3 regions of the Paenarthrobacter sp. R1 genome follow, and region 1 is predicted to be linked to each of the others. Evidence: riboswitches for the same ligand, from Rfam matches in the RefSeq annotation. Region 1 holds a riboswitch; each other region holds the start of a gene.
The links. A riboswitch is a leader RNA that binds a small molecule or an ion and turns the genes downstream of it on or off. The one in region 1 is predicted to bind S-adenosylmethionine.
Positions count from the first base shown of each region.

Region 1 (10,133 bases):
CGGCCGGTTCAGGCCTCCACGGGCTTGATCGAGTGGATCCTGTCAAGAATGGAGTTCTTGAGGTTCTCCGGCGCAGATTCGGTGCAGGAGCGCTTGACCATGGTGCGGATGAGGCACTCGAGATCGTACTGCTCGGAGCACTCCTCGCAACCGTCCAAGTGCTGCTTGATCTCGCCGAGGTCCTCACGGGTCAGTGCGCCGTCGAGGTACTCGTAGATACGCTGCATGCGCGTATCGTCGCAATCGCCCAATCCCTGGCAGTCGCTCATTTCTCTTTCTCCTGATTGTTGCTACCGGCCGTGGCCTGGTCTTCTGTCTGGGCCCGGAAGCCCCGTTCGGCGGCGTAGTCCGCCAGCATGTCCCGGAGCATCTTCCTGCCGCGGTGCAGGCGCGACATGACGGTGCCGATCGGGGTATTCATGATCTCTGATATCTGCTTGTACGCATACCCCTCGACATCCGCGAAGTAGACGGCCAGGCGGAACTCTTCCGGGATGGACTGCAAGGCATTCTTGACGTCCGAATCCGGGAGATGGTCGAGGGCCTCGGCTTCTGCGGAGCGCAGTCCCGCGGACGTGTGCGACTCCGCCTTGGCCAGCTGCCAGTCCTCGATCGTGTCCGAGTTGGACTGCAGGGGTTCCCGCTGCCGCTTCCGGTAGAGGTTGATGTAGGTATTGGTCAGGATCCGGTACAGCCAGGCTTTGAGGTTCGTGCCCGGCTTGTATTGGTGGAACGCAGAGAAGGCCTTGGTGTAAGCCTCCTGGACCAGGTCCTCGGCATCGGACGGGTTGCGCGCCATGCGCATCGCCGCCGAGTAAAGCTGGTCCACATACTGCATGGCGTCGCGCTCAAAGCGTGCCCGGCGCTGCTCGGCGGTTTCGGTGGAAGGATCGACGGCGGCCGGGGCCTGAGCGTCGTCGTCGGCTGCCTGGTCCGTGGCCGCTGCGGCCGGTTCAATGGTGCTCATCGATGCCAAGTCTACTGTCAGCTGCAGTGAATCCAGCTGCGCGGGCGACGTGGGCCCTGGTAAATCCGTGCGGTCCCTCACCAAGGTCAAAAAACCAACTCCGTTCGTGAAGCGGCAACACCATGCCGCGGCCCGGTCTTCACCGCGCCTTCTGTTCACAACGGCCACCGGTGGGTAAATATTCCGCAAAGGTGCAAGACTAGAGCAGACTGCACCCCTTGAACACGACGTCAAACGACGCCTGTGGCCAATCATCCAGGAGGCAAGACATGTCTGTAATCCGTTTCCTCGCGCGACCCATGCTCGCATCAAGTTTCGTCATTACCGGGCTGGACAAACTGAAGAACGCGGATGACACTGCCAGGCAGTTATCGCCGGTACTTCGCCGGGCTTCCGAGTCCCTGCCTTTCCAGACAGACGAGAAAGTCCTGGCCCGCGTCATCGGTGGCGCGCAGTTGGGAGCAGGTGCCCTCCTCGGCCTGGGAAAAATGTCCCGTTTCGCTGCCACCGTGCTCGCTTTGACCTCGGCGCTAAACACCTACGTGGAGTGGCGCTCAGCGGATATCAGCACCAAGGAAGGCCGTAACGCACGCCGTGCCCAGCTGCTGAAGAACATTTCCCTGACCGGAGGCGTGCTGCTCGCTTCCGTGGACACTGCCGGACGCCCCAGCCTGGCATGGCGCGCCGAACACCTTGCCGCCGACGCAAAGAAAGTCACCGGGAAGCAGATCAAGCGCGCAGACAAAGCAGTACGCAAGGCCGTCGACCACGCAGTTGGAGCATAAGGAAGCATGACTGGTACCACCGCAGCAAACACCGGCACGGAAAGCGCCGCAGCACAATCCCTCTGGCCGGCGCCCTTTGCCAAGCAGCCGGTCGATGCCACGGTAACGGTACCGGGCTCCAAGTCCTTAACCAACAGGTTCCTGATCTTGGCGGCCCTGGCTGATGGGCCGTCAAGGTTGCGGGCTCCCCTGCACTCGCGGGACTCCGCCTTGATGGTCCAGGCCTTGCGCCACTTGGGAGCGACCGTCACCGAGGTGCCGGGCGACGGGGACTACGGTCCCGACCTCGAGATCAGCCCCATCAGTTCGACGGACACTCCCTCCGACACCTCCATCGACTGCGGCCTTGCCGGAACGGTCATGAGGTTTGTTCCCCCTGTGGCGGCCCTCCGCCGGGGAACTGCTGTCTTCGACGGCGACCCCCATGCCCGCAAGCGCCCCATGGGAACCATCATCGAGGCGCTCGTAGCCCTTGGGGTTCCGGTTCGCGCCGAAGGCGGCAGGACGCCGTCGGCCCTGCCTTTCGCGGTGGAAGGCACCGGCAAAGTCCGCGGCGGGCATCTCGTGATAGATGCCAGTGCCTCGTCGCAGTTCGTATCGGCGTTGTTGCTGGTGGGCGCGCGCTTCACCGAAGGCCTGCATCTTGAACATGTCGGCAAGCCGGTGCCAAGCCTCGACCACATCAGCATGACAGTATCCGTGCTCCGCAGCGTAGGGGTCAGCGTGGACGATTCGGTGCCCAACCATTGGCGCGTGGCTCCCGGCCCCATCCGTGCCTTCGACCAGCGCATCGAACAGGACCTGTCCAACGCCGGTCCCTTCCTGGCCGCCGCGCTGGCCACCCGCGGCACCGTCAGAATCCCCAACTGGCCCCTCCGGACAACCCAGGTGGGTGACCTCTGGCGCAGCATCCTCACCACCATGGGGGCAACCGTCACGCTGGAAGACGGCACGCTCACCGTCACGGGCGGTCCCGACATCAAGGGGGCGGACTTTGACGAGACCAGCGAACTGGCTCCCACCGTTGCCGCCCTGTGCGCTTTGGCCAGCGGACCCTCCCGCCTGACCGGGATCGCCCACCTCAGGGGCCACGAAACGGACCGGCTCGCCGCGTTGGTGAACGAGATCAACCGCCTCGGCGGGGACGCGGAAGAAACCGCGGACGGTCTCATCATCCGTCCGGCTGCCCTGCACGGCGGCGTCGTGCACAGCTATGCGGACCACCGCATGGCTACGGCGGGTGCCATCCTCGGGCTCGCCGTGGAAGGGGTGGAAGTGGAAGACATCGCCACGACTTCCAAAACGATGCCCGAATTCCCGCACATGTGGGCAGCCATGCTCGGGCAGGCTACCCACGATTCCGGCGAATTCCCACAGGCGGGCACAACCGGGGGCAACCGCTGACCATGGGCCGCGACGCACGCTCCTGGGACGAATCGGATGTCCGCATCCGTCCGAACAAGAAGGGTTCCAGGCCCCGCACCAAGGACCGTCCCAGCCACGACGACGCCGTGGTGGGACGAATCATCACGGTCGACCGCGGGCGCTACACGGCGATCGTGGGCGAGGACTCTGACAACGAACGCGTAGTCATTGCAGCCAGGGCCCGCGAACTCCGCCGCACGCCGGTGGTTCCGGGCGATTTCGTTGCCTTGGTGGGCGATGTCTCCGGCAGCCCCGATACCCTGGCGCGGCTGGTCCGCGTCGAAGAACGCCGGACCCTGTTGCGTCGCAGCGCCGATGACACGGACCCGATCGAGCGGGTAGTGGTGGCGAACGCCGACCAGCTGGTAGTGGTGGTGGCCGCGGCCAACCCGGAGCCGCGTACAGGTTTCATCGACCGCGCCTTGGTGGCAGCCTACGACGCCGGCATAGAGCCGCTGCTGCTCATCACCAAGGCGGACGTCAAGGATCCGGCGGAACTTCTTTCGAACTACCTCAGCCTGGACTTTCCGGTCATCATCAGCCGCACGGCGGATTCACAGGCATCCGGCATCGATGCCCGCTCGGACGACGGCTTGTCCGCCCGGCTCGACAGCGAAGCGGTGTCCCGCCTGCGGGACCACCTCGATGGAAAAGTGACCGTCATGCTGGGGCACTCCGGCGTCGGCAAGTCCACCATGGTCAATGCGCTGACGGGCGCGGAACGGGCAACCGGCGGAGTCAACGCCGTGACGGGCCGCGGCCGGCATACTTCATCGTCGGCCCTGGCCCTCAAGCTGGCCGACGCTCCTTCGGGCAGCTGGATCATCGATACTCCCGGCATCCGTTCCTTCGGATTGGCCCACGTTGACCCGGACCGGATCCTGCACTCCTTCCCGGACCTCGAGCCCGGTACCGAAGACTGCGAACGGGGCTGCAAACACGACGCCAACGCCGTCAACTGCGGACTGGACGCCTGGGTCAACGAAGGGCATGCCGGACCTTCCGGCACCGCAAGGCTGGCGTCCCTGCGCCGGCTCCTCGGAGCGGACCCACGCCTGGAGGCGAAGGAAACCAAGGAACTCGGCACCGTCAACTGAGACGGGAAAAGCACCACTTCCCGGGTGCAGGGATTGTTTCGCGATAGTTTGGTGGCATGACCCAACCCGTTTCCAGTTACAACGATGACCTGCGGCTGGCCCACGTCCTGGCCGATTCGGTGGACGCCCAGACCATGGACCGGTTCAAGGCCCTGGACCTGCAGATCGAAACCAAACCCGACCTGACGCCGGTCACCGATGCGGACAAGGCCGCCGAGGAAGCCATCCGCGGCCAGCTCTCGCGTTCGCGTCCCCGCGACGCCGTGCTGGGCGAAGAGTTCGGCAGCAGCGGCCATGGATCGCGGCGCTGGATCATCGACCCCATCGACGGGACGAAGAACTTTGTTCGAGGGGTGCCGGTGTGGGCGACCTTGATCGCCCTCGTTGACGAGGACGAGCCCGTGGTGGGTGTGGTCAGCGCGCCGGCACTCGGCAAACGCTGGTGGGCCGCCAAGGGCATGGGAGCCTACACAGGGCGGTCCCTCGCATCGGCCACCCGTTTGAAAGTCTCCAATGTCTCTTCGTTGGCGGACGCGTCACTGTCCTTCTCGAGCCTTTCGGGATGGAAGGAGCGCGGAAACCTGGACGAATTCCTTTCCCTCACTGACGACGTCTGGCGGACCCGCGCCTTCGGGGATTTCTGGTCCTACTGCCTGGTGGCCGAAGGTGCCGTGGACATCGCCTGCGAACCGGAACTAAACCTGTACGACATGGCTGCCTTGGTGCCGATCGTCACGGAGGCCGGCGGCAGGTTCACCTCGCTTGAGGGCGAAGACGGCCCCTTCGGCGGCAACGCGCTGGCCACCAATTCCATCCTCCACTCAGAGGTCCTGAAGCGTCTCAACCCGGAGATCGACGATCTCCTTTAGCGCGCTCCGGCAACAGCCGAACCGTAATGCTGCGAATAATCGACGGCGACAAACCCACTTCAGGGTGCCATCGCCGTCGATTATTCGAACAAAACGGGATTCGGCTCTCTCCGTAACAAACCGCTTAACAAACTCCTCCCGCTTTGAATCGTCCACGGAAGGTGTCCTAGTCTCTTCTACAGGTCACGAGTGCCAGCGCTAAACCCCGGTTTGCTGGCCGGCAACCCTCCATTCGCGGTGGGGTGCCCCGGGTGACGACCAGGCCGGTCCGGAACGGATACGGCAAGCGCGGATCCCTTGGAGGGGTCCTTCTTGAGTGAGGTCCCATGAGCACTGTTACGTTCGATTCCACCGTCCTGCCCGCTTTCGGAGATGACCACGCGGCCCACGAAGCCCTCGCAGCGCGACCGCTGGCCGCCGTCACAGGAGCAGAGCTGCAGGCTCCCCTGATCCAAGGGGGCCACGTCAGGTACGCAAACCTTGACTACGGAGCGTCGGCCCCGGCACTGACCATCGTCTCTGCCTACTTGAATGAAATCCTGCCCTATTACGCCAGTGTGCACCGTGGCGCCGGTTACGCATCCCAAATCAGCACGTCCGTCTATGAAAACTCGCGGAACATCGTGCGGGACTTCGTTGGCGGCCGGCCGGATGATTCAGTCATCTTCACCCGCAACACCACCGATTCGCTGAACCTCCTCGCCGGATGCCTCCCCCAGCTTGACGGCGCACCGGCCGGTGAAGTGCTGTACCTCGACATTGAGCACCACGCCAACCTGCTTCCCTGGCAGGGCGTACCGCACCGCAGCGTCATCGCCTCCCCCACGTTGTCTGCCACCATCGCCAACCTGCGCGATGAATTGAGCCAGGGCGGAATATCCCTGCTCGCTGTGACCGGCGCTTCCAACGTCACCGGCGAAATCCTGCCGATTGCAGAGCTCGCAGCGTTGGCGCATGAGTTCGACGCGCGGATCGTCGTCGATGCAGCCCAGCTCGCCCCGCACCGGCGCATCAACATTTCCGAGAGCGACGTGGACTACGTCGTCTTCTCGGGGCACAAGCTCTACGCGCCCTTCGGCGCAGGCGTCGTGGTCGGCCGTCCCGATTGGCTCGACGCCGGAACCCCACACCTTGCCGGCGGCGGCGCCGTTCGTGAAGCGCGCCTGGATTCGGTGAGCTGGGCAACTGGTCCGGCCCGGCACGAGGGCGGCTCCCCCAACGTCCTGGGGGCAGCCACCTTGGCGCGGGCTACCCAGGTGCTGGCCGGCTTGGACCAACAGGACTGGCACAACCATGAGGTGGCAATCCGATCCTTCCTGGTTGAGGGCTTGGAATCCATTGAAGGGGTCACCGTCCACCGGATCTTCAGTGATTCCACCGACACCATCGGCGTCGTCAACTTCTCCGTTGAAGGCTTCGACGCGGGACTGGTGGCGGCTTACCTGGCCGCCGAGCACGGCGTGGGCCTGCGCGATGGCCGTTTCTGCGCCCACCCGCTCCTGAAGCGCCTCGGCTTGCCGTCCGGTTCACTGCGCGCCAGCTTCGGCGTCGGCTCCCGGCTTGAGGACGCTGCCAGGCTGCTGGCCGGCATCCGGCAACTGAAGACCACCGGACTTGGCTGGGATTACGTCGTGGACGAGGGCCGTTGGGTCCCCTCAAACGATCACCGCAGCTACCCGGAGTGGGCGCCCAATACGCCCGGAACCGCCGGGGCCGCTCCCTGCACCGTGGACTAGGAGCCTTCCCGGCCTTGGCGCCACGTTGCTGCGGTAGATTCTTTGGGTATCCCTGACTACTGCCGCTGAAGGAGTCCCCCGCGTGTCCACGCGTTCAAGCAACGAATCCGGAGGATCACTGCCCTCCGGCCTCCCGGTTTCTTCCGGAGGTGCCGGACGCGCCGGACGCGCCGGCGGCCCAAAGCTGCACGCGCACCGACGTCGGGAACTGGGGCAGAGCTTCCAGGACGGCGGCGAACATTATGATCGGGTCCGCCCCGGGTACCCGGCGGATTCCGTCGATTGGCTGCTGCCCCCGAACGCACGGACCGCGGCCGATATTGGCGCAGGGACAGGCAAATTCACAGCACTGCTGCTCGACCGGGGCCTGCAGGTCAGCGCCGTCGACCCTTCCGCGGACATGCTGGACCAGCTGCGGAAGAACTGCCCGCAGGCGCACGCCGTTGAAGGTACTGCCGAAGTGACGGGACTGGCGGACTCAGTTTTCGACGTCGTCAGTGTCGCCCAGGCCTGGCACTGGTGCGATCCGCTCAAGGCAAGTACCGAGATTGCCCGGATCCTCCGTCCGCACGGAACGCTCGGCCTCATCTGGAACCAACTGGACACCTCCGTGGCCTGGGTTCATCGCCTTTCACGCATCATGCATGCCGGTGATGTCCATAAGCCGGGGTTCCGGCCAGTGGTGGGCCCGGAGTTCGAGAACCTCGAAAGCCACGTCACCAGCTGGCAGGACGCAGTGTCCCCCGAGGACATCATGGAACTGACCAAGTCCCGCAGCTACTACCTGCGCGCCAATCAGGCCACCCGGGAGAAAGTGATGGGCAACCTGGAGTGGTACCTCTACGAGCACTTGCACCATGCCCGCGGCGAGCTCCTCGCCTTGCCGTACGTGACGCACACCTGGCGGGCCCGCAAGGCCTGAGCCGGCGGCCACGGTAGGCTTGGAACGTGAAGACCAGCACGCCCTCCTCCTCGATCGAGGACTACGTCAAGGTCATCTACTCCTACACGGAGTGGCAGGACAAGCCGATCACTTCCTCGCAACTTGCCCAGCGGTTGGGGGTTGCCAACTCGTCGGTGTCCGAGATGGTCCGCAAGCTCAAGGACCAGGGCCTGGTAGACCACCAGCCTTACAGCGCCATTCGGTTGACCCCTGAAGGCATGCGGCTGGCACTGTCCATGGTGCGCCGGCACCGGCTGATTGAGACGTACCTCGTTGAAGAACTGGGCTATAGCTGGGACGAGGTCCACGATGAAGCCGAGATGCTGGAGCATGCCGTCTCCGACACCTTCATCGAAAGGATGTCCGCGAAGCTCGGCCATCCCGTGCGGGACCCGCATGGTGACCCGATCCCCGCGTCGGACGGATCGGTGGAGTTGCCGCATGCCTACCGCCTGATCGAACTCGACGAGGGCCATTCCGGCCGTATCACCCGCATCAGCGATGAGAATCCCGATTTGCTGCGCTACTTGGCCGCCGAGGACATTTCCCTGGATGCCCGCGTGGAAGTGGTGGGGCGCAAGCCCTTCGGAGGGGCCTTGGTGGTCCGCGTGGGCAGCGGGTCCGCCCGGCGCGAATTCGACCTTGCCGACGAAGTAACCTCAGCACTCTGGGTCCAGAGCACAGAAACCCACGAAGGCTGTGTCCTCACGCGCTGACTCAAGCGGGCACCTGGCGGTCAGCCTGGCTGGTGGGCCGTGCCGCCGTCGTCGGCCGCTTTTCCGCCTTCGCTGCCAGAAGCATCCGCCGGCTGTCCCCCCGCAGGAGGTACTTCGTTCCGGATTCCGACGGCGGAGGCCAGGCCACCCAGGAAGAACAGTCCCGCTGTGACCCAGAGAGCGGCATAGAGGCCCTCCCTGGTGAAAGCGGGACCGACGATGAGACCTGCGAAGGCAATACAAATGAGGCCGGCTATGCGGGCCACTGCGTTGTTGACGGCAGATCCTATGCCTGCCTCCTCCGTTGGCACAGCACCGAGAATGGCTGCGGTGAGCGGTGCAACCAAGGTGGCGAGCCCCACGCCGAACACCACTTGGCCGGGGAAGACCTGCGTCCAATAATCCAACGGTTCCTGGATGGATAGCGACATGAGGAACCCGGCACCGCACAGCAAAGGGCCCGCCGTCATGAACCACCGGGGCCCGTGCTTACCGGCCAGTCCGCCGAAGTACGAGGCAGCCAGCATAAGGATCACGGTTCCGGGCAGCAGGGCGATCCCCGCCGTCGTGGCACCCATGCCGCCCACCTGCTGAAGGTAAATGCCCAGGACGAAGAATCCCTGGGAAATGGCACCGTAGATGGCCAGCGTGGCCAGGTTGCCCCAGCCGACATTCCGGATGCCAAACAGCCGCAGCGGCAGCATGGGTTCTGCGGTCCTGTTCTCATGGAGCAGGAAAAGCACCAAGGCGAGGACGCCCACCACCAACGGCAGCCAAACCTGCGGGGCCGACCACCCCAGGCGACCCTGCTCAATGAAGGCAAAGACCGGGCCGCCAAGCCCCACCATCGCCAGGGCAGCTCCGGTGTAGTCGATCTTCTTGCTCTTGTCCCTTGCGGCATCGGAACTTCGCAGCCGCACCAGCATCGGCCAGATCACCGCGGCGGGAATGACGTTGATGAAGAAGATGACACGCCAGGACAGCAGGTCAACGGAGACGCCCCCGATCAAAGGCGCAACGATCGCCGCCGCACTCGTCCAACCGGACCATTGGCCAATGGCCTTGGATTGGGCCGGACCGGAGAACACCGTCACGATCATCGCCAGGGAACTTGGTACCAGGAGCGCGCCGGCAATCCCCTGCAGGGCGCGGGAGATCACCAGCATTTCCCCGTTCCATGCCAAGCCGCACAGAACCGAGGTGACTGCGAAGCCGGTCAGTCCCCATTCGAGGATCCTCGCCCGGCCAAAATGGTCCGACAGCGAACCGGCAACAAGGATGAGGGAACCCAAGGTCAGCAGATAGGCATCCACCACCCATTGTTGGATCACCAGGCCGCCGCCCAATTCGCGCCCGATCGCCGGCAGCGCGAGATTGACCACAAAGCCATCCAGGATGGCGATGAAAGATGCCACGATCGCCACCACCAAGACCCGCCGCTGCAAGGGTGTGCTGGGTGGCAGGGCCGCTTCAGCCGTCATGTGCACAGCCTACGCTTGCCGTATCGTTGAGTGGTGATCAGCAGACGTGATGCCGCTTTGGCCCTTGATATCTCCATGGAAATGGCCCAGCGCCACGGCATCCCGCCCCGGCTG
Region 1 covers NZ_CP127115.1:624,665-634,797, forward strand. The annotation lists gene rsrA (mycothiol system anti-sigma-R factor) at 9-269, opposite strand; gene QN084_RS03065 (sigma-70 family RNA polymerase sigma factor) at 266-1,057, opposite strand; gene QN084_RS03070 (DoxX family membrane protein) at 1,237-1,752, shown strand; gene aroA (3-phosphoshikimate 1-carboxyvinyltransferase) at 1,759-3,156, shown strand; gene rsgA (ribosome small subunit-dependent GTPase A) at 3,159-4,274, shown strand; gene hisN (histidinol-phosphatase) at 4,331-5,143, shown strand; SAM riboswitch class IV at 5,325-5,438, shown strand; gene QN084_RS03090 (aminotransferase class V-fold PLP-dependent enzyme) at 5,470-6,879, shown strand; gene QN084_RS03095 (class I SAM-dependent methyltransferase) at 6,998-7,801, shown strand; gene QN084_RS03100 (metal-dependent transcriptional regulator) at 7,828-8,538, shown strand; gene QN084_RS03105 (MFS transporter) at 8,559-10,025, opposite strand; gene QN084_RS03110 (hypothetical protein) at 10,095-10,133, shown strand, end outside.

Region 2 (10,133 bases), 1.0 Mb from region 1:
CTGGCGCAGGGCGATTACCCGTCATTGACGGAGAACTTCACCACCTCCCAAGGCTTGTTCCCCAACGGCTTCACCGGCGTTTTTGTAACGTGCCTGGCCGTGTTCTATGCCTTCTCCGGTTCGGAACTGATCGGTGTGGCTGCGGGTGAAACCGAGGATCCGGGCAAGAACATCCCCAAGGCCATGCGCACCACGGTCATCCGGCTCATGATCTTCTTTGTCGGGGCGATTCTGGTCATCGCAGCAACCATCCCTTACGAGAAGGTCAGCGTTGACGAAAGCCCGTTCGTGACGGTGTTCTCCATGCTCGGCATCCCGTTCGCTGCGGACATCATGAACTTCGTGATCATCACAGCGTTGTTGTCCGCCGGCAACTGCGGCCTCTTCTCCTGTGCGCGGATGCTGTTCTCCCTCGCCGACGAGGGCCATGCGCCCAAGGCGTTCCGAAAACTCACCAAGCGCGGTATCCCCATGGTCGCACTCTGCGTCAGCATGCTGGGCGGGCTGGCATCGTTGATCAGCAGCGTCGTGGCACCCGCCACTGTTTACCTTGTGTTGGTCTCTGTTGCGGGCTTCGCAACCGTGGGCGTTTGGATGTCCATCGTGGCCTCGCACTTCGTTTACCGGCGGACCTTCGTACGGAACGGCGGCGACCTCTCCTCGCTCCCCTACCGCGCTCCGCTGTTCCCGCTGGTACCAATCCTCGCGTTTGCGCTGTGCGTTGTGTCCCTGGTGGGCATCGCCTTCGATCCCAACCAGGTTGCAGCGCTGCTGTTCGGCATCCCGTTCGTTGGTGCTTGCTACGCCGTCTTCTACTTCAAGTACGGACGACGCCGGCGGCTCCCCCGAGCGGTCGAGGGCAAGGCCTCTGTAGGCTCCTGACCTCATTTGGAACCAGGGCAGCCCCCGAGCAACCTTCATTGGTTGCACGGGGGCTGCTTTCGTCTGCAAATCTCTATCTAAAAGCCCTCGAAGCCTCGGCAGGGTGTGCCGCCACCACCCACTTTGAGACGGCGGAGGCCCAACACGCCGGGAAAACCCGGCCTAGCGGCGCCTAGTGAGCCCAAAGAGGGTCGTGGAGGTACGCCTGGACAGCTACTTCTTGGCCACCCGGACCGGATGCTCGCTCAGTATGGACAGCCTGTTGAAGGCATTGATGCCGATTGCTGCCATGCAAATCACGCTGATCTGCTCGTCCGAATAGTGCTCCCGGGCTTCAGCGAAGAGCTCGGCGCTGGGCCTGGAGGTGCTCATTCGGGTGATCTGCTCGGCAATCTTCATGGCCAGGACCTCTGCGGCCTCGAACAGCCCCACTTCCCTGTAGACGGCAACCAGGGACAACCGCTGCTCCGTCTCTCCGTACTTCAAGGCCCGCCGTTGATGAAGGTCCAGGCAAAACGCGCATCCGTTGATTTGCGAACACAGGTAGTTGATGAGTTCCAAGGTCTTCCGCGGAATCCCCACCCGGTCGGCTTCATCCACTAACTGCTGCGAGTAGTGCGTCAACGTGGCGTAGAGGTCCGGCTGTTGCTTGTCCAGATAGCCGGCGAGGCGCGGCGTTGTCTCCTGTTCGGGCATGCTTGGAGCCTAGCGCAACGGGACGTGATAGAGCGCCGCCCAAAACCCGGCGGGACGTGATAGAGGGATCACTCGCCGGGGACGATGTCCACCGCGAGGCGGATGTGGTTCTCAGCCAGCCACTGCGGGTTGAAGGCTTTGCTGAGGTAGTTCGTGCCGGCGTCGGGGGCTATCGCCACCACCACCGAACCATGGGGCGCCGCCCTGGCCACCCGCAAGGCCGCTGCCACAGTGAGTCCCGACGACGGCCCCAAGGACAGGCCCTCTTCGTCAAGAAGCCGGTGCACCACTGTGTAGACCTCGTCGTTGGGGATGCGGAGGAATCGGTCAACGATCGAGCGGTCGAAGATCTTGGGCCACTCCGCGGCCGGCCATGAGTTCCCCACGCCATCCACCAGGATTTCGCCGGGATGGCCACCGCTGTAGGCGGAGCCGTAGGGATCGGCGCCCACCACTTCTACGTGCCCGCCCGGCCGCTCCTTCGCCACCCGTTCCTTCAAGTACCGCCCGTTGCCGCTGATGGTCCCGCCAGTGCCGATGCCCGCCACGAAGTGGGTTACGGCGCCCCCGGTCTGTTCCCAGATTTCCGGTCCCGTGGTCCGGTAATGCGCCAGGGGGTTGGCCGGGTTGTCGAACTGCATGGGACGCCAAGCTCCGGGGGTCCCCTCCACAACGCGTGCAGCCACGGCCCGGGCGTTCTCCGGGGATTCGGACGGCGCACTCCAATCGGTCAGGATCACCCGCGCACCGTAGCTGTGCAAGGCGGCGAGTTTTTCCGAGGAAATGGTGTCGCCGGTGACCACCACCACCGGATGCCCGGTGAGCCGCCCGATCAGCGCGAGGCCGATCCCCGTATTGCCCGACGTACTCTCCACGATGGTGGCCCCGGGCTTCAACTCGCCGGACCGTTCGGCTGCCCGGACCATGCTCAAGGCCGTCCGGTCCTTGATGGATCCGCCGGGATTCTCCGACTCAAGCTTAATGTGGATGCTGCTGCCCAACCCGCGGCCCAGGGCTTCGAGCTTCACCAGCGGGGTGTTCCCTACCCTCTCCAGCACGGAGGCGTCCAACGCATCGGGAGGGACCGTTGCAGCATGCGCGCCGTGCTTCCGATGTGCCGTCGTCACCATTCGTTTCCACCTTGCCGGAGTCCGTCAACAACAATCCGAAGCTCCCGCCGCGCGTGCTCCACCAGTTCCGGGGCGGACGGCCGGTCTGCAAGGACGTCGGCAAGGCGGCCAACGACGGCGGCGGTCCCCTTGCCCAGCGGCTGCGCAGCTCCCGCTTCGAGCAGCAGATAGGACGCCGTCAGGGCCTCAATGGCGAGCAGCTTCTCCACGGCGTCCACGGATTTCACCAGTTGCTGCAGGGCGAGCGGCGCGAGGGTTGAATGGTCTTCGACGTCGGCGGACAAGGTGGGTGCGCCAAGGGTGGCCGGCGCTGCCAGGAATTTCAGTTCGGCGAGGAGCCCGGCCGCCGAGTACCACAGCAGCCCCGGCAACTCTTCCTGCACCAGGCCGGACCCGGCCGCGGCGGCAAGATGCTTCGCCCGGATGGCACGCTGCGGCGGGTAGAGCTTGGCGATCCTGCGTTCACTCGGAATGCCCACGTGGGCGAGCGCCAAGCGCAAGCCCTCGAAGGCCAACGCCAGCTGCATCGGCTGGAAGTTGCCCCCGGAGACCATCTGCCCCGATTCGAGGTCCACCAGCGGATTGTCACCCCTGCCGTTCAATTCCACGTCCAACGCTGCCGCCAACTGCCCCACCGAGGCCCTGAACGCCCCGTGCGTCTGAGGCGCAGCCCTGAAGGACAGGGGGTCCTGCACGGAAACTTCCGGCCGTACATCTTCCAGCCACCCGCCGCTCAACAGGCGGCGGACGGCGGCGGCCGATTCCCGTTGGCCGTCCACGGCCTTGGCCGATTGGATAGCCGGCGAGAAGGGGCTGAGGTCGCCGCCGCCGTCGTACCTTGCGATGGTTTCCAGGGAGAGGGCGAGCGCGACGTCCGCAAGCCGGGCCACATGCCGCAACCTCAGCAAGGCGAGGGTGCCGGCACCTACCGAATAGGCATTGGCGCTGACGAGGGCCAAGGCCTCACCGGCGTGGAGCGTGAGGGGCTGAAGTCCGGCGTCCGCGAGGGCCTTGGCGCCGGGCACCAGGACGCCGGACGCGTCAAGCGCTTCTCCCTCACCGATCGCGACGGCGGCGACGGCGGCCAGTTGGGTGAGGTCGGAAGAGCCCACCGAACCTTCGGCCGGGATGGCGGGGTGGACGCCACGGTTCAGGAGGTCGGCGTAGAAGCGGGCTGTTTCGGGCCGGACGCCGGAGCCGCCGCGACTGAATCCGACCAGGCGGGCGAGGATCACGGCACGTGCTTCGGCGCGGCTCAGGTAGGGTCCCACCCCGCTGTTGTGGTACCTGACCACCTGCACTTGGTAGGCAAGGATGGAGCCTTCCTCAACAGCGGTATCGCGGCCGGACCCCAGGAGGGTGTTGAGGCCGTAAACCCGCTCGCCGGAGGCCGCCACGTGCTCCACGACTTCCCGTGAACGGCCGATCAAAGTCAGGGCATCATGGTTGAGTTTCACGTGGCAGGAGTCGTCCGCCGCCGCCATGGCGATGCTTTCTGCATGCACTGGCGCCGTCCCGATCAGCAGCACCTTCGACTCCGGAAACATGGTCAGAAATCCAGGAGATTCTGCCGGAAACCGCCGTTGCCATAGCTTTTCCTCAGCAGGCCGCGGCGACGAAGTTCGGGAGTCAGTTTGTCCAGGACCCCATGCACCGTCACCGGATCGACGAACCCGGAAAACAGGAAGCCGTCACCGCCCACGGCCTCGCCCGTCTCCTCTAGGTAGTCGGCGATCTCTCCGGCGGTCCCGATGATCGAATCACCGGCGCCGCCGCTGCGGGCCTGCAGGATCTGCCGCAGCGTGGACCCGGGAGGAGCAGCTTTGGCGAAGTGTTCCAGCGTTCCTTGGTTACTGTTGGTGCTCAGCTCGGGGAGGGGCTGATCGAGGTCGAATTGCTTGAAGTCGATCACCGAAAGGTAGGAGATCGAGTTGAGCTGGCTGTCGATGTCGCGCTGGGTCAGTTCCTTGCGCCGTGCCCGCAGTTCCTCCCCCTCCGCAGCAGACCCCACCACGGTGGGCTTGAGGACAAAAAGTACCTTGACGTCGTCGGGATTCCGCCCGGCATTGGCGGCTTCGGCACGGATGGAATCGCGGTAGGCCTTCATCCCGTCTACCCCGCGGGCCAGGGCGATGGCGACGTCGGCGTGGCCGCCCGCGAACGCTTTGCCCCTCGGCGATGCGCCGGCCTGAACCAACACCGGTTCCTCGGGAAGGGGTGCCGTATTCAGCGGACCCCGGACCTTGAAAAACTGCCCGTCGTGGTTGATGGGATGGACTTTGGTGTGGTCCGCAAACCGGCCTGCCTCCACGTCCTCCAGCACGGCGTCCGGTTCCCAGCTCCGCCAAAGCCGCCGGACGACGTCGACGAATTCCTCCGCCTTCTCGTAACGCAGGTCGTGCTCGATCTGCTGGTCCAGTCCGTAATTCTGCGCGGCGAGGTCGCTGCCGGAGGTCACCACGTTCCAGCCGAGTTGGCCCTCGGAGAAATGCTGCAGGGTGGCAAGGAGCCTGGCCGCGGTGAAAGGCGGGTAGAAGGACGCGCTGATGGTGGGCACAATGCCGAGGTGTTCCGTCGCGGACAGCAGGTACGGCACCAGGGCCAAGGGATCGTGCTTCGGAGCGAAGGACGCGTGCGCGAGCGACACTTCCGCGGTGCCGCCGTACGTGTCCGGGACGGTGAGTGAATCTTCGATGATGAACAGGTCCAGCCCCGACCGTTCAAAAGCCCTGACCGCCTCCTGGTAGAGCGCAGGCTTCTTCCAGTCATAGCCAAGGCTGTAGCCGGGAGTCCCCCAGCCCTGGACACCGAATCCATGGCCCACGAACCATCCGAAATGCAGCATGGGCTTGAGTGTAGAACTGCTCTGTCCGTTCACCGCGACCTGATTTCATGCGAAGTTACAGGGGGTCGTATTGCGTCAATTATGCTCCCGTGACGTCTTAAATGGTCCAGTCCCGGCGGCCGGTCCGGTTACGCAACATGACGACGGCGGGACACCCGCCACATGCGTCGCAACGGCCGCGGATGTTATTTTCTTCTTGAGTAATGAGTACCAGCGCCAAGCCCTGACTTGCTGGTCGGCAACCCTCTCCCGCGGCGGGGTGCCTCAGGTGACTACTCGGCGTATTCGACACTTCGAACTGCAAGCGTGACTGAGGAGCACATTAATGCCTGAACCCATCGAAGAGAGACTTTCCTACCGTTTGATCACGGGCCCGGACACCCGGGACTTCTGCGAACGGATCAGCAACGCCCTCGCTGAAGGCTACGTCCTGCATGGCAGCCCGTCGGCCACCTTCAACGGAACGGACGTCATCGTGGCACAGGCAGTGGTGTTGCCTGCCGCCGTCGCCAGCGCGGATGCCGCCGTGGCCAATGCCGTGGATGAGCTGGAGAACTACGAGGACGAGGCAGCATTCGAGGGCCACGCATGAGCTACGCCGGAGACCTGACCCCGCAGGATGCCTGGGCGAAGCTGCAGGACGGTGCCATCCTGGTGGACGTCCGCACCGAGGGCGAGTGGGCCCACATCGGCATCCCCGACACCAAGGCCACGGAAAACGATCCCCTGTTCATCCAGTGGAACCTTGCAGGCGGCGTCCCGAACTCCCGCTTCATCGAAGACCTGCAGCAACAGGCACCCGAGGGAGACGGCGTTGAGCTTGTGTTCCTTTGCCGGTCCGGCCAGCGCTCCATTGCTGCGGCCATCGCCGCAACCCAGGCAGGTTTCACCGCCTACAACGTCCTCGAAGGCTTCGAAGGTGAACCGGACCGTTACGGCGAACGGACCGTCAACGGCTGGAAAAACCGCGGCCTGCCAACCAACCTTGGAAACGAATAAGAAGTGACTTTCAACCCTGACGCCGCCGGCTGGAATCCAGACACCCAAGCCGTTCGCGGTGGCCTTGACCGCACCAATTTCCAGGAAACGGCGGAGCCCGTCTTCCTCAACTCCGGCTTTGTCTACGAGTCGGCGGCAGCTGCCGAGCGCGCCTTCACCGGGGAAGACGAACGCTTCGTCTACTCCCGCTACGGCAACCCCTCCGTTGCCACCTTCCAGGAGCGGCTGCGTCTCCTTGAAGGCACCGAAGCCTGCTTCGCGACGGCGTCGGGCATGTCCGCAGTCTTCACCGCCCTTGGTGCCTTGCTGGGCGCCGGCGACCGGGTGGTTGCCGCCCGCTCGCTCTTTGGCTCCTGCTTCGTGATCCTCAACGAGATCCTGCCGCGGTGGGGCGTGGAGACCGTGTTCGTAGACGGCCCCGACCTGGACCAGTGGCGCGCTGCCCTCTCCGAGCCCACCACCGCGGTGTTCTTCGAGTCCCCCTCCAACCCGATGCAGGAGATCGTGGACATCGCAGCCGTCAGCGAGCTCGCGCACGCCGCCGGGGCAACAGTGGTGGTGGACAACGTCTTTGCCACTCCCCTGCTCCAGCGCTGCGGCGAGCTCGGCGCCGACGTCATTGTGTACTCCGGCACGAAGCACATCGACGGCCAAGGCCGCGTACTGGGCGGCGCGATCCTGGGCACCAAGGAGTTCATCGAAGGCCCGGTCAAGCAACTCATGCGGCACACCGGGCCGTCATTGTCCGCGTTCAACGCGTGGGTGCTGACCAAGGGCCTGGAGACCATGGGCCTGCGGGTGAACCACAGTTCCGCCTCTGCGCTGAAGATTGCCGAATGGCTGGAAGATCAGCCTGCGATCAACTGGGTCAAATACCCCTTGCTCACATCCCACCCGCAGTATGAGCTGGCCGCCAAGCAGATGAAGGCCGGCGGTACCGTGTTGACGTTCGAGCTTTCGCCGTCGTCCGGCCGCTCCGCCAAGGAAGCCGCGTTCGCTTTGCTCGACGGGTTGCGGGTCATCGACATCTCCAACAACCTGGGCGACTCGAAGTCGCTCATTACCCACCCGGCTACCACCACCCACAGGGCCATGGGACCCGAAGGCCGTGCAGCCATCGGGCTCTCCGACGGCGTGGTCCGGTTGTCCGTTGGGCTCGAGGACGTCAACGACCTCATCCTGGATCTGGAGAAGGCCCTCAAACAGGTCTAATCTCATGCCATGAGGCATCCATACCGCCGCGCGGGGGCTGTCATTGTTGCGGGTTCGGTCGTGTGGCTGGCGGGAATATCTCCGGTGCCCCGCGTCTATACCACCCACGATCCGGCCGAGCGTTTGAGGCTGCTTCTGCGGGGTGAGCGGGGATGGGTGACCGGCCACCACGTGGCCGCAGCCGGGACCGCGGCCGTGCCGATTGGATTCGCCGCCTTGGCACGGGCCATGCCTGACGCCAAGGCCAAGCACTGGGTAGAGGCCTCGGCTGCGGCGCTCCTGGCCGGAGCTCCGCTGTTTGTGTACAGCCTGTCCCGGAGGGCGTCGGACCTTGAACGGTTTGCGTATCGTCGCGGCTCGAATGTTCCGTTCCTGGGCTACTCATGGCTGCACATCGCCGGCCTGGCCGCCCTCGGCACCGGCTTGCTGCGATCGCCGGCAGAGCGCTGGGTGGGGCTGACGGCCAGCAGTGCTGCGGTACTTTTCGCCGGCATCCTGCTCAAGGCCAAGGACATTCCGCCGTTCGTCTTCTACGTTACGGAGGCGACTGTGGGAGGGTACCTGATGGTGTGGGATCCGGAGCCTCCCGCGGGCGACCCCGCGGTTGGTTGAGTTCCCGCAGTGCTGAGTTCCCGCGGTTGGCTGAGGTCCCGTAGTGCGGAGTTCCTAGGCCCGGCGGACGCGTGCCAGCACGGGATCGGGATCCTTGATGGCACCTCCCGGTGTGCCGGAGACGGTGACTTTGACGGCATGCCCCACCACGGCACCCAACGCCTCTACACTGGGCGGACTCCCTGCGGGGCTTTGGCCATCCCGTTGGCGGCTGTTGAAGCGTGCCGCAGCTTCCCGTTGCTGATGGGCGCCGTTTCCGCGCTTCAGGATGTCCGCTAAGCCTGCTTTCACCAGTTCCAGTTCGCCCTGCTCGGCCAACACGGGGGTCAAGTACTCCATCAACGCCCACACCACGCTTGTGGCCGGTTCGGGACGGAATTCGCCAAAGTCAAGAAGGTCACCGCGCAAACCCATGTTGCTGGCTTGGAAACTGGCCATGCGCAACAACGCCGTCGGCACCGAGGCGGGTTCAACGCCGTCGAGCATCTCCCGGGTGGCCGTCTCCACCAAAGCCCGCACCAGCACGGCAATCAAGGCCGCATCCTCCGAACGCAGGCAGACGTCGGCAACCCGGACCTCCACTGTGGGGTGGTCCCGGGAGAGGCGGGCGTCAAAGTAGATCATGCCCTCATCCAGCAGCACGCCCGTCTCCAACAGCCGCTTGACCATACGCCGATAGGAGGTCAGGGAACCGAACACAGCGGACGGCCCGGACGTTGGCCAGCGGTTCCAGGCCTGGGTCCGGTAGCTGTCAAAGCCGGTGGCCTGTCCGCGCCAGTAGGGAGAATTGGCGCTGATGGCGGTCAGGACAGCGAGCTTGTCCCGGATGTGGTCCAGGACTACGACGCCTTCCTCAGGCGATTCCAACGAGGTGTGCACGTGGAAGCCGCACGTCAGCTGTTCGTACGCCGTGAGTCCAAAACGCTCCAGCATCTCCGCGTACCTGGGGTTGGGCGTCGTGTGCGGGGTGGAAGCGAGGGGCGAAGTGGCAAGTGCGGCTACGCGGGCCCCGTGCTTGCGGGCGGCCTGGTCTGCCAAGGCCCGGCCCCGCCTGATCTGATGCAGCAATTCGTCGTAGCTATGGCAGGGCCGGGTCTGGGTCTCGATCTGTTCCAGCTTTAGTTCGTGGCTGAGCCCTGAACCGTCGCCCTCGGAAGTCCCGTCCTGTTGCCCTCTTCCGCTGATCAACGCATCCGCGAGGGCCAGAGGTTGACCCGTCACGGGATCGACGATGAGCAGCTCCTCCTCCACCCCGAAAGTACGCATGCTCCATTTTGCGCCCCACGATAGCCGCGGCCGCAAACCCCGCCGCCACCTGGTCCGTCAATTTTGCTGGATCATTCGTACCGGACCGTAGGCGAAGCCCCGAAAATGGCGGGGTCCCGAGGGCCAAGGCCGGAGTGATCCAGCAAATTTCTCGTCGGGCTATCCACATAAGGCCCCCGCCCACTCCTGGCGGGGCGTCGATCGTGGCTTGCTGGCCCTATGGATGCGCTTGAATTCCTCACATCGGTGGGCGGAGTCGCCAAGATCGGGCTGCTCCGGGCCAACGGGTACACCCCCGCCGATATCCGCAAGCTCGCAGGTGCCTATCAGCCCAGGCATGGTCTGTGGGCCATACCGTCGGCTGACCCTGCTGTCCTTAAGGCGGTTTCCAACAACGGCTACCTGACATGTGCCAGCGCAGCCCTCAGGTACGGTCTCTGGCTCAAGACCACACCGGCAAAGCTTCACTTAGCCACCAGGCACGGCAGAGG
Region 2 covers NZ_CP127115.1:1,648,755-1,658,887, forward strand. The annotation lists gene QN084_RS08015 (amino acid permease) at 1-882, shown strand, start outside; gene QN084_RS08020 (carboxymuconolactone decarboxylase family protein) at 1,096-1,578, opposite strand; gene QN084_RS08025 (PLP-dependent cysteine synthase family protein) at 1,647-2,708, opposite strand; gene QN084_RS08030 (aromatic amino acid ammonia-lyase) at 2,702-4,255, opposite strand; gene QN084_RS08035 (NtaA/DmoA family FMN-dependent monooxygenase) at 4,258-5,586, opposite strand; SAM riboswitch class IV at 5,753-5,866, shown strand; gene QN084_RS08040 (DUF1737 domain-containing protein) at 5,879-6,145, shown strand; gene QN084_RS08045 (rhodanese-like domain-containing protein) at 6,142-6,552, shown strand; gene QN084_RS08050 (O-succinylhomoserine sulfhydrylase) at 6,556-7,764, shown strand; gene QN084_RS08055 (hypothetical protein) at 7,774-8,376, shown strand; gene QN084_RS08060 (glutamate--cysteine ligase 2) at 8,431-9,642, opposite strand; gene QN084_RS08065 (hypothetical protein) at 9,862-10,133, shown strand, end outside.
Region 2: it holds a riboswitch for S-adenosylmethionine, as region 1 does, so the genes downstream of both, QN084_RS08040 (DUF1737 domain-containing protein) here and QN084_RS03090 (aminotransferase class V-fold PLP-dependent enzyme) in region 1, are expected to answer to the same signal.

Region 3 (10,133 bases), 1.5 Mb from region 1:
TGGGAGATTCGTTTACCGAAGGCATCGGAGATCCTGAACCCGGGAGCCCGGGCGGGTTCCGCGGCTGGGCCGATCGCGTGGCCGAGGAACTCGGGCGAGGGCATGCCGATTTCGCCTACGCCAACCTCGCCATCCGCGGGCGCCTGCTGCAGCAGATCGTGGACGAACAGGTGGGGCCGTGCCTGGAACTCAAGCCGGATCTGGTGTCCATTTCGGCTGGCGGCAACGATCTCATCCGCCCCGGCGGGGACCCCGATCTGCTGGCCACCAAGCTCGATGCCGCCGTCCAGGAGCTCAGCTCGGGCGGCGCCACCGTGGTGCTGTTCAATGGCCCTGACACGGCGTCCTCGGTGCTTGGCCGGATCCGCGGCAAGGTAGCCATCTACAACGAGAACCTGCGAACCGTCGCCGCCCGGCACGACGCAGTGGTCGCCGACATGTGGTCCCTGCGGCAACTCGCTGATCCGCAGATGTGGGACGTGGACCGGCTGCATTTCTCGCCGTTGGGCCACCACACCATCGCCACCATGGTGCTGGAGGCACTGAACGTGCCGCACACCCTGGAACCGATGGCACCCAAACCGCTCCCGCCGCGCACGTGGCGCGAAGCCAGGTCCTCGGACCTCGTGTGGGCCCGCGAGTACTTCGTTCCGTGGGTCATCCGCAGGTTGCGGCACCAGTCTTCCGGGGACGGCATCACGCCAAAGCGCCCGACGCCGGGTCCCGTTTCAGGTGCTAACTGACCATGAGGATACTCACAAAACTCATAAGCCTCACCAGGAGCGCCAAACTCACAAAACTCACAACGACTCATAAGCTTGATACATGATCGAGAATCCATTCAGGCCCTCAGCAGGAGCAACTCCTCCGGAAATCATTGGACGGTCAGGCCTGCTTGATGAGTTCAAATACGGTTTGCGGCTTGGTTCCGGGGCACCGGGACTGCTCACGATCTTCACCGGAGCCCGCGGGATCGGCAAGACGGTGATGCTCGGGGAGGTCCATGACGCCGCCCGCCAAGAAGGCTGGGCAGTCATCGCGGAGACTGCAACGGAAGGCTTCATGGGTCGCGTCGGCGAGGAAATGCTCAGCCTGACCCAGGAACTTGGCAGCGGTCCGCAGAACCGGCGGATCACCGCCATCGGCGCCGCAGGATTCAGCATCACCACCCAGTTGGCACCCGAACGCCAAGTAGCATGGCGCAAGCTCGGCGAAGAACTTCTCCACATCCTCGACAACAAACACACCGGCCTGATCATCACGGTGGATGAAATCCACGCCGCCGACCGCAACGAACTCGCTCAATTGGCGGCCAGCGTCCAGCACTTCATCCAGGACCGGATGCCGATCGGCCTGGTATTCGCCGGACTGCCTGCAGCCGTATCCGACCTGCTCAATGAAGGCGTTGCCACGTTCCTGCGCCGGGCCGACAAAATCGACCTCCATGCGGCGGGCATCCGCGACGTTGAACGGTCTTTCGCCTCCATCTTCGCCACCGCCGGCTTCCGTGTCCCGCCCCACCTGGTCCAAAAGGCAGCCGAGTCGACCGGTGGCTACCCCTTCTTGATCCAGCTCGTCGGCTACTTCCTCTGGCGCGAAGCGGAAAATAACAACGGCACGCTGACAGATGCCGAGGCGGACCGCGCGGTACAGGCCGCCCACAGGCGCAATGCCCGCACGGTCATCGAAGCCGCACTCTCAACCGTGTCGGCAAAGGACCTCCAGTTCCTTCGCGCAATGGCGCAGGATGACGGTCCTTCGATCGCCGGAGACCTTGGAGAGAGGCTGAAGGCAAAGACCAATCTAGTCGCCAACTATCGCTCGCGCCTGCTCGCCGCCGGCCTGGTGGAACCTGCCGGCCACGGGAAGATCGATTTCGCGATACCGGGCCTTCGACAGTATTTGCGCAATCTGAACACAGACTAGTCATCTCACGGTACTAGTGCGCCGAGCCCGATCCCGTAGGCTGCCAAAACAAGTCATCGGTGTAGGCTCGTATCAAGGGCCTGGGCTTCGTATACATCTTGATGGGATCATTTTTCGCGTTCGGAGCTCTCTGGACCCTACTCACGTCGGCAAAGTAGTTCTCTTTTTGGTTTGTCTGGCGCTCCCCAACCTGGAGGTTTGATGGTTGGGCTGCCGCGGCGGCGAAGCCCTGACGCGACGGGGCTAAGCTGGGATAGGACCTAGGAGGGCTCCACTGTGAACAATCTGATCTTCTGGATCATCGTCTGCTCATGGGTGATTCCAGTTGGAATCCGCATGTACAACCGGTCCAAGGCGCGCCGAATCCATAACGACGGCTTCCGTGGCTACCCGCCGCAGAACCTTCCCGGGCCAGGCTACCCGCCGCACAACTACCCCGGCCAGGCCTATCCGCCGCAGAACTACCCCGGGTATCCGACGGGACCCGCCGACATCCGCCCGGCTGATGCAACGCCGCCGGAGGTACCGCCGTCGGGCGCTTCACCACAGGTGCCGCCCCCGGCAAGTGGAGGCTCTGCGCCGCAGGGCTACCGGGCGCGGAAGCTCGCAGAGCTGGACGCGAAGTTCAGCAACGGCGAGATCGCCATGGAGGACTACATGAAGCAGCGCGGCGAGATCATGAACGGCTGAAGTCTTCGGCAAAGAAGGCTGCGCCCAGCTGGCCCGCGAGCTGGCCGATCTCCGTGAGGAAGCCGTCGTGCCCGATGGGGGCTTCGATGATGTGGACCGGGACGTCGCCCGGCAAGGCTTCGGCGAGTTCGTGCGACTGTGCCGGGAAGTAGAGCCGGTCGGAGTTCACGGCCGCCACAAAAAACTGTGCCGTGGCCCGGGACAACGCTTCCTTGAGCGGGCCGCGTCCCCGCCTGACGTCGTGGGACATCAGGGCCTCGGTGATCGCGATGTAGCTGTTGGCATCGAAGCGGCGCACCAGCTTGGTGCCCTGGTGGTCCAAGTAACTCTCCACCTGGTAGCGCCCCCGCTCCCCCAGCACGGCGGCGGTCAGCGGTTTCTCCTGCGGCTGCGCTTCCCGGCCGAAGCGGAGGTCCAGCTCCAGCGCGGAACGATACGTGATGTGGGCAATCCGCCGCGCCAAGGCAAGGCCGGTTTCAGGTGCCGGGCCATGGTAGTAGTCACCGTTGTTGAAGTTCGGATCCTGGCGGATTGCGAGCGTCTGTGCCTGCGCAAACGCGATCTGCTCCGCGGTGCTGTAGGCACCTACGGAAATCACGGCGCAGCGCTCCACCCTGTTCGGGAAGGTCACTGCCCATTCCAAGGCGCGCGCCCCGCCCATCGAGCCGCCCAGCACTGCATGCCACTGCCGGATCCCCAAGGCGTCGGCGAGCCGGGCTTCGGCCACTGTGCTGTCGCGCAGGGTCACCAGTGGGAAACGGGAGCCCCAGGGCTTGCCGTCCGGGGCTTGCGACGACGGCCCTGTGCTGCCGTAGCAGCCGCCCACGATGTTGATGGAAATGACAAAGAACCTGTTGGTGTCGATCGTTGCGCCCGGGCCAACGAGCTGCTCCCACCAGCCTTCCTCGTCCGAGGCGCCGCGTGCAACATGCGTACTACCCGTCAGGGCGTGCTCCACGAGGACGGCGTTTGAGGCGTCGGCATTGAGCTTGCCCCAGGTCTCATAGGCCAGGACAACGTCCGGGAGAAACCCGCCGGCTTCCAGCTCCAGGGAACCCACGCGGGCGTATTTGACGGTTCCGTCCTGTTCTTCCGACGTGGGAAGGGATGTGGCAGTAATGGTCATTCCTTTGACACCTAAACCTCGCGCTTGCCCGCCGCCGTTATTGCGGCAGGCCAGGTCCTCACCCGGGGCACCCCACCGCGGAGGAGGGTTGCCGGCCAGCAAGCCGGGGCTGATCGCTGGCACTCATGACCTAACACCTAGAGTTTAGGAAGAGAACGGCCGTTCTGGCGAAGAATGTGACAGCAGTATGACGGTTCAGGGCGTTTTAGTTCACGAACGCGCACGTGACGGGGCCGCCCGGCGAAGAATCCTCAATCCGGGCGGCCCGCCGCGACGCACGTCAGGCGGGTTCAGGCACCCTTTGCCGCGCGGAATCCGGCCTCGAGGTCGGCAATGATGTCATCGATGTGCTCGATTCCCACGGACAGGCGGACGAGGCCCGGGTTTACTCCGGCAACGGCCTGCTGTTCCGCGGTCAGCTGGCTGTGGGTGGTCGACGCCGGGTGGATGACCAGGGAACGGACATCACCGATGTTTGCCACATGGGAGTGCAGTTCCAAGGCATCGACGAAGCGCTTGCCGGCTTCGACGCCACCCTTGATGGTAAAAGCAACAACGGCCCCCGTGCCACGGGGACCGTACTTGCGGCCACGGTCGTACCAGGGGCTGGACGGCAGGCCCGCATAGGCGACCGCTTCGACGTCGTCACGGGCTTCAAGCCATTCGGCCACCTTGGTGGCGTTGGCCACGTGACGCTCCACCCGCAGGCTCAAGGTTTCCAGGCCTTGGGCAATAAGGAAGGCGTTGAACGGCGATACTGCGGAACCAAGGTCGCGCAGCAACTGGACGCGGGCCTTCAGGATGTAGGAAAGGTTGGCGCCGAGGGCGCCGTCCTTGCCGAGGTCGCGGGCGTAGACCAGGCCGTTGTAGCTGGGGTCGGGAGTGTTGAAGTTCGGGAAGCGCTCCGGGTCCTGGCTGAAGTCGAAGTTTCCGGAATCCACGATCACCCCGGCAATGGCAGCACCATGGCCACCCAGGTACTTGGTGGCCGAGTGGACCACAATGTCCGCACCCCACTCGATGGGACGGATCAGGTAGGGCGTGGAAAGCGTGTTGTCCACGATCAGCGGGACACCCGCTTCATGGGCAACCGCGGCGACGCCTTCGATGTCCAGCACGTCCTGGCGGGGGTTGGATACAACTTCGCCGAAGAACAGCTTGGTGTTGGGCTGCACGGCGTTGCGCCACTGCTCCAGGTTGTCCGGATCCTCGACGAAGGTCACGGAAATACCGAACTTCTTCAGGGTGTGCGCCAGGAGGTTGTAGGTTCCGCCGTACAGGCTGGGGCTGGCCACCACGTGGTCACCGGCCTCGGCGATGTTCAGGATCGCGAAGGTCTCCGCCGCCTGGCCCGAGCTGAGCAGCAGGGCCCCGAGCCCGCCCTCAAGGCTGGCAATGCGCTGTTCCACTGCGTCCTGGGTGGGGTTGCCAATGCGGGTGTAGATGGGAGCCAGTTCCGCCAGCGCAAACCGGTTGGCGGCACTCTCCGCACTGGGGAACACGAAGGAAGTGGTCTGGTAAATCGGCAGCGAGCGTGCACCGGTTGCAGCATCCGGCTCCTGGCCTGCGTGGATCTGGCGGGTTTCGAAAGACCATCCCTGGGACATGACGTGGCTCCTCTTCGTAGCGCATGGGTTTAGTAACGGGGAGTGCTTGGAACTGCGGCCAGTCTAGGAAGCCGGCACGGAATTACCCACCTTTATGACGAAGACAGTATTTTTCGGTCTTTCCGCGACGGGACAGGGCCGGGGACGGTGCCCGGCCTCAGGGCACGCCGTAACATCCCATCTTAGTTAGGCAAGACTTAGCTGAGACCCGAATCACAAAGTGCCAAGATGAAGCCATGCGCATGGATCACGTCTCTTACGCTTGTGAAAAAGATGGCCTCCTGGCCACTACCGAACGAATTTCCGCAGCACTGGGAGTGGACGCAGTCCGGGGCGGAGTGCACCCCCGCTTCGGCACCCGGAACATGATCATTCCCCTCGCGGACAGCAAATACCTTGAAGTCGTGGAGGTCCTGGACCACCCCGCTTCGGATAAGGCACCCTTTGGCCAGGCAGTCCGGGCACGCTCGGCAGCCGGCGGTGGATGGATGGGCTGGTGCGTCGCCGTTGACGACCTTGCCCCGTTCGAAGCACGCCTCGGCCGCTCCGCAGTACCGGGCAACCGCAAGTTCCCGGACGGCCGCGAACTCGTGTGGCAGCAGATCGGCATCCTCGGCTTGATCGCCGACCCGCAGGTGCCGTACATGCTCAAGTGGGAAGGCGACCCCTCCCTGCACCCGTCCAAGGTCTACGAGAGCGACGTCAAGATGTCCAGCCTCACCATCGCCGGTTCCGCAGAGCGCGTGACCGAGTGGTTGGGTGAACCCGTGGAGAAGCCGCTCGAGGACGTCGCCGTCCAGTGGATGGCACCGCACGGAACCCCCGGCATCATGTCCGTCACTTTCGAAACCGCCGCAGGAGCCGTCACCATCTGACGCTGTTCCACACAATACTTCGGCCGCCATCAGCGGGTGCCAATGACGTCACCCACCGATGGCGGCCGAATACCTTTAAGGGGCGGGTCCGGGCCTCCATGCCCACAGGCCTCCCGGCCCTACGCCTACCCGGTCAGCCCAGCCCCACGGCCTTCCCAAAGAGGCTGAAGCCGACGAATGCCACGATGTCCAGCAGCGCGTGGGCTATCACCAGCGGCATCACGCGCTTGGTCTTGGTATAAAGCCACGCGAACACCAAGCCCATGACCACGTTGCCGATGAACGGACCGAACCCTTGGTAGAGGTGGTAGCTGCCCCGCAGCAACGCGCTGACCACGATTGCCGCGGCTGTGCTCCACCCGAACTTGCCGAAACGGTCCAGCAGGTAGCCCACCACAATGACTTCTTCGACGATCCCGTGGCGGATGGCGGAGAGCACCAGCACAGGCACGGTCCACCAGTACGTGTCCAAGCCGCTGGGTATGATCGCCGTGGTGATGCCCAGCGCCCGGCCTGCGGCATACAGGCCAAGGGACGGAATCCCGATGGCCGCTGCCAGGCCGAGGCCTTGCAGCGCATCCTTGCCTGGCCGGGCGAAGTTGAAGCCAAGACGGGCAAATGCTGATCCTCCCGAGGCTTGGAGGGACAGGAAGTAGAAAACCAGGACCACCGGCACCAGGGCGAACAGGATGTCCAGCAATTGGTAGGTGAGGTCGAAGTACTCGCGCGTGCTTTGGGACCTGTTGAGCGTCGAGGTTGCCTCCGACAACGGCGCCCTGGTCATCTTGTCCAGGAGCTGGACCACCGAATACACGGCAGACTGGCCCAGCGAAAGACCCAGGACAATGAGTACTTCGGCGCGCAGGCGGCGTCGTGAGGCTAGGAGCATGTTCCTATCTTGCCTTCAGATCCTGTTGCTTCCCCGGGAGCTGTCAGTCCGCAACGTGCGTGGCGGCGACGATGACCTCGGTCCCCTTGGCTTCAAACGCCGCGCGGTCTGCGGGCTTGATCCCGGAGTCCGTAATGAGGTGCCGGAACTCATAGCCGGCCATCGCGGCAAAGGCCCTGTGCCCCACCTTGGAGGAGTCAGCGAGCACGTAGGACTCCGTGGCCCTCCCCGCCATGACCGTATTCACCATGGCTTCGCCCTCATCGGTGATGGTGGGTCCCAGCTCCGGGTCCACTCCGTTGACGCCGATGAACGCGATGTCCAAGGCCACTTTCTGCATGATGACATCCGTGTAAGGTCCCACGAGTTCATAAGAACGCGGATTGAGGATCCCGCCGGTCACCATGATCTTGATGTGGGGCCGCACTGCCAGTTGCGCGGCGATGTTGATGGCGTTGGTGACCACCGTGAGGGTGGGCCGGTTGGAGGGGGCGTTGAGGTCCTCCCTGGTGGAGAGGATCTGGGCCAAGGCCGTGTTGGTTGTTCCCCCGCTGAGCCCGATGACGGCGCCGGGTCCGATCAGCTCGGAGGCCGCCTGGGCGATCGCCTGCTTGGCCTCGGCGTGGTCGTCACGGTTGTAACGGCCCGGAAGGTCATAGGCAACAGAGCCCGTGGTCGCCCCGCCCCTGGTCCGGCTCAGCAGGCGCTGCTTGGCCAGGCTGTCCAGGTCCCGTCGCGCCGTTGCCGGCGACACCCCGAGCCGGGTCACGATGTCCTCGACCTCGATCCGGCCGGACTCGGCCAGGAGGTCCAGGATGGCGGTCAACCGGTCGGTGCGGGTCATGACTAGCCTTTCACGGTCCGGCTATTTCGCCTTGGCGAACAGCGTGAGCATACGAGCAGATTCCAACACCAAGGCGTCCCGCCCTGCCTTGATGTACTTTCGGGAATCCACCACTGCTGGGTTGGCATCGAGGTACTCACGGACGGCGCGGGTAAAGAACCCGTTCAAATGTGTGGATACGTTGATCTTAGTCATACCAGCGGCAATAGCCGCTACGAGCGTCCCGTCTGTGACGCCGGAGGAGCCATGCAATACCAAAGGCTTCCCGACGGCGGACTTCAGTTTGGTGATCAGGTCCAGGTCAAGGACGGCGCGGCGTTCGGTCATGGCATGTGAGGAGCCCACCGCCACGGCCAAGGCGTCGACGCCGGTCGCGGCCACGAACGCTTCGGCTTCGGCGGGGTCGGTGCGGACCCCCGGGGCGTGCGCGCCGTCCTTGCCTCCTACCTCACCCAGCTCTGCCTCTACGTAGACCCCGTGTTGGTGCGCGTAGGCGGCCACGCGCCTGGTGACTTCCACGTTCCAGTCGTAAGGGAGATGGGCGCCGTCGAACATCACCGAACCGAACCCAAGATCCACCGCTTCCAGCGCCAGGTCCTCGGATTCAGCGTGGTCGAGGTGGACCGCAACGGGAACCGCGGCAGTCCGGGCAATGGCAAGTGCTGCCAGACCGATTGCTTCGAGCCCGCCGTGGTACTTGGCGCAGTTTTCTGAAATCTGCAGGATGAGCGGAACTCCCGCCGCCTCCGCGCCTCCCACCAGCCCCTCCGCCGTCTCCACGTGGATGACGTTGAAGGCGCCTTGGCCGGTTCCTGTGGCGGTGGCCCTGTTCATGAGTTCCCGGGTGTTGACCAGGGTCACGGGACCTCCTTCCATGTCACGATGAGTTGGTCTTGGAGTTCCTGGTACCGCGGCGAGATTTCGCCAGCGGCGGGCATGAGCACGGCCGCGGCGGACCACGCGGTGGCCCGGCGGAGGATTTCCCGCGGTTCGGTGATGCCTTCGGCGAGCGCGACGGCGGCAGCGGCCACACCGGCGTCGCCCGCCCCTGTGGGGTTGCCGCTGAGCGCCTCCGGCAGGCGGGCGCTCCAGTATCCGCCCGGGGCGGCGTGGTCGAAGGCGAGCATGCCGTCCGCGCCGGCGCTGACGAGGACCGTGCGGGCACCCTCGTCGATCAGGGCGAGGGCGGCAGCTTCGAGGCTGGACTCCCCTGTCGCTTCGGCGAGTTCATGATGGTTGGGCTTAAGGATGTCGGCGCCGGCTTTCGCCGCGGCGATGATGCCGGGACCGGAGGTGTCGATGATTGCCGGGATGCCGGCGTCGTGGGCCAGTCGCACCAGCTCCGGGTAGAAATCCGCGGGAGCCCCCGGCGGCAGGCTTCCCGAACCGACCAGGACGGAGGCCGGCAGGTTGCGGTTGCCGCTCACGGCCTCAACGACGGCGACCCGCAGTGAACGCCACTCGTCCGGCAGAAGGGCCTGGCCTTCCTCGTTGAAGATGGACGTCTCCCCCGCGACCGTATCCACCAGCGCGATGCTGCGGCGGGTTTCGGCGGCGACTGCCACCAGAGTGTGCGGAACACCGCTGGTCCACAGTTCGGCCGCGAGTGTCTGCCCTGCCGCGCCACCTGTAGGTGCAATGGCGAGTACGGGGTATCCCAGCTGGTGGGCGACCCGGGCTACGTTGATGCCCTTGCCTCCAGCACGGCTCAAGGGCGTGGGAACCCGGTGGCTGGCACCCTCGGTGATCCCGTGCACGGTGTAGGTCATGTCGATGGCCGGATTGGCAGTCACCGTAATAATGCGGTTCACGCTGGCTCGTTTCATGGGGTGCCTCCCAGAAGGGCGCGGGCATTCAGTGCGGCACCGAGCAAACCGGCGTCCTGTCCCAGCTGGGCACGGATGAGTTGGGGCCTGCGCTGGAAGTCCAGGATGGCGTCCACCCGTTTCCGGAGTGGCTCGAGCAAGTCGTCGCCTGCTTCAGCCAGCCCTCCACCGACCACAACGGCTTCGGTTCCAATAATGTTCACGCATTGGCAGATAGTGAAGGCCAGGGCATCAACGGCATCAGCCCAGACACGGGCGGCAACTGCATCTCCGGCGTTTGCCCGGAGCAGCACGCCGCGTGCACCGTCCACCCGGATTCCCGATTCCCGGTGGTAACGCTTGGCAATCGC
Region 3 covers NZ_CP127115.1:3,899,843-3,909,975, reverse strand. The annotation lists gene QN084_RS18635 (SGNH/GDSL hydrolase family protein) at 1-743, shown strand, start outside; gene QN084_RS18630 (ATP-binding protein) at 826-1,926, shown strand; gene QN084_RS18625 (hypothetical protein) at 2,203-2,616, shown strand; gene metX (homoserine O-acetyltransferase MetX) at 2,603-3,742, opposite strand; SAM riboswitch class IV at 3,758-3,873, opposite strand; gene QN084_RS18615 (bifunctional o-acetylhomoserine/o-acetylserine sulfhydrylase) at 4,033-5,349, opposite strand; gene QN084_RS18610 (VOC family protein) at 5,586-6,224, shown strand; gene QN084_RS18605 (CPBP family intramembrane glutamic endopeptidase) at 6,358-7,113, opposite strand; gene QN084_RS18600 (DeoR/GlpR family DNA-binding transcription regulator) at 7,157-7,957, opposite strand; gene QN084_RS18595 (class II fructose-bisphosphate aldolase) at 7,979-8,833, opposite strand; gene QN084_RS18590 (1-phosphofructokinase family hexose kinase) at 8,815-9,783, opposite strand; gene QN084_RS18585 (ROK family protein) at 9,780-10,133, opposite strand, start outside.
Region 3: it holds a riboswitch for S-adenosylmethionine, as region 1 does, so the genes downstream of both, metX (homoserine O-acetyltransferase MetX) here and QN084_RS03090 (aminotransferase class V-fold PLP-dependent enzyme) in region 1, are expected to answer to the same signal.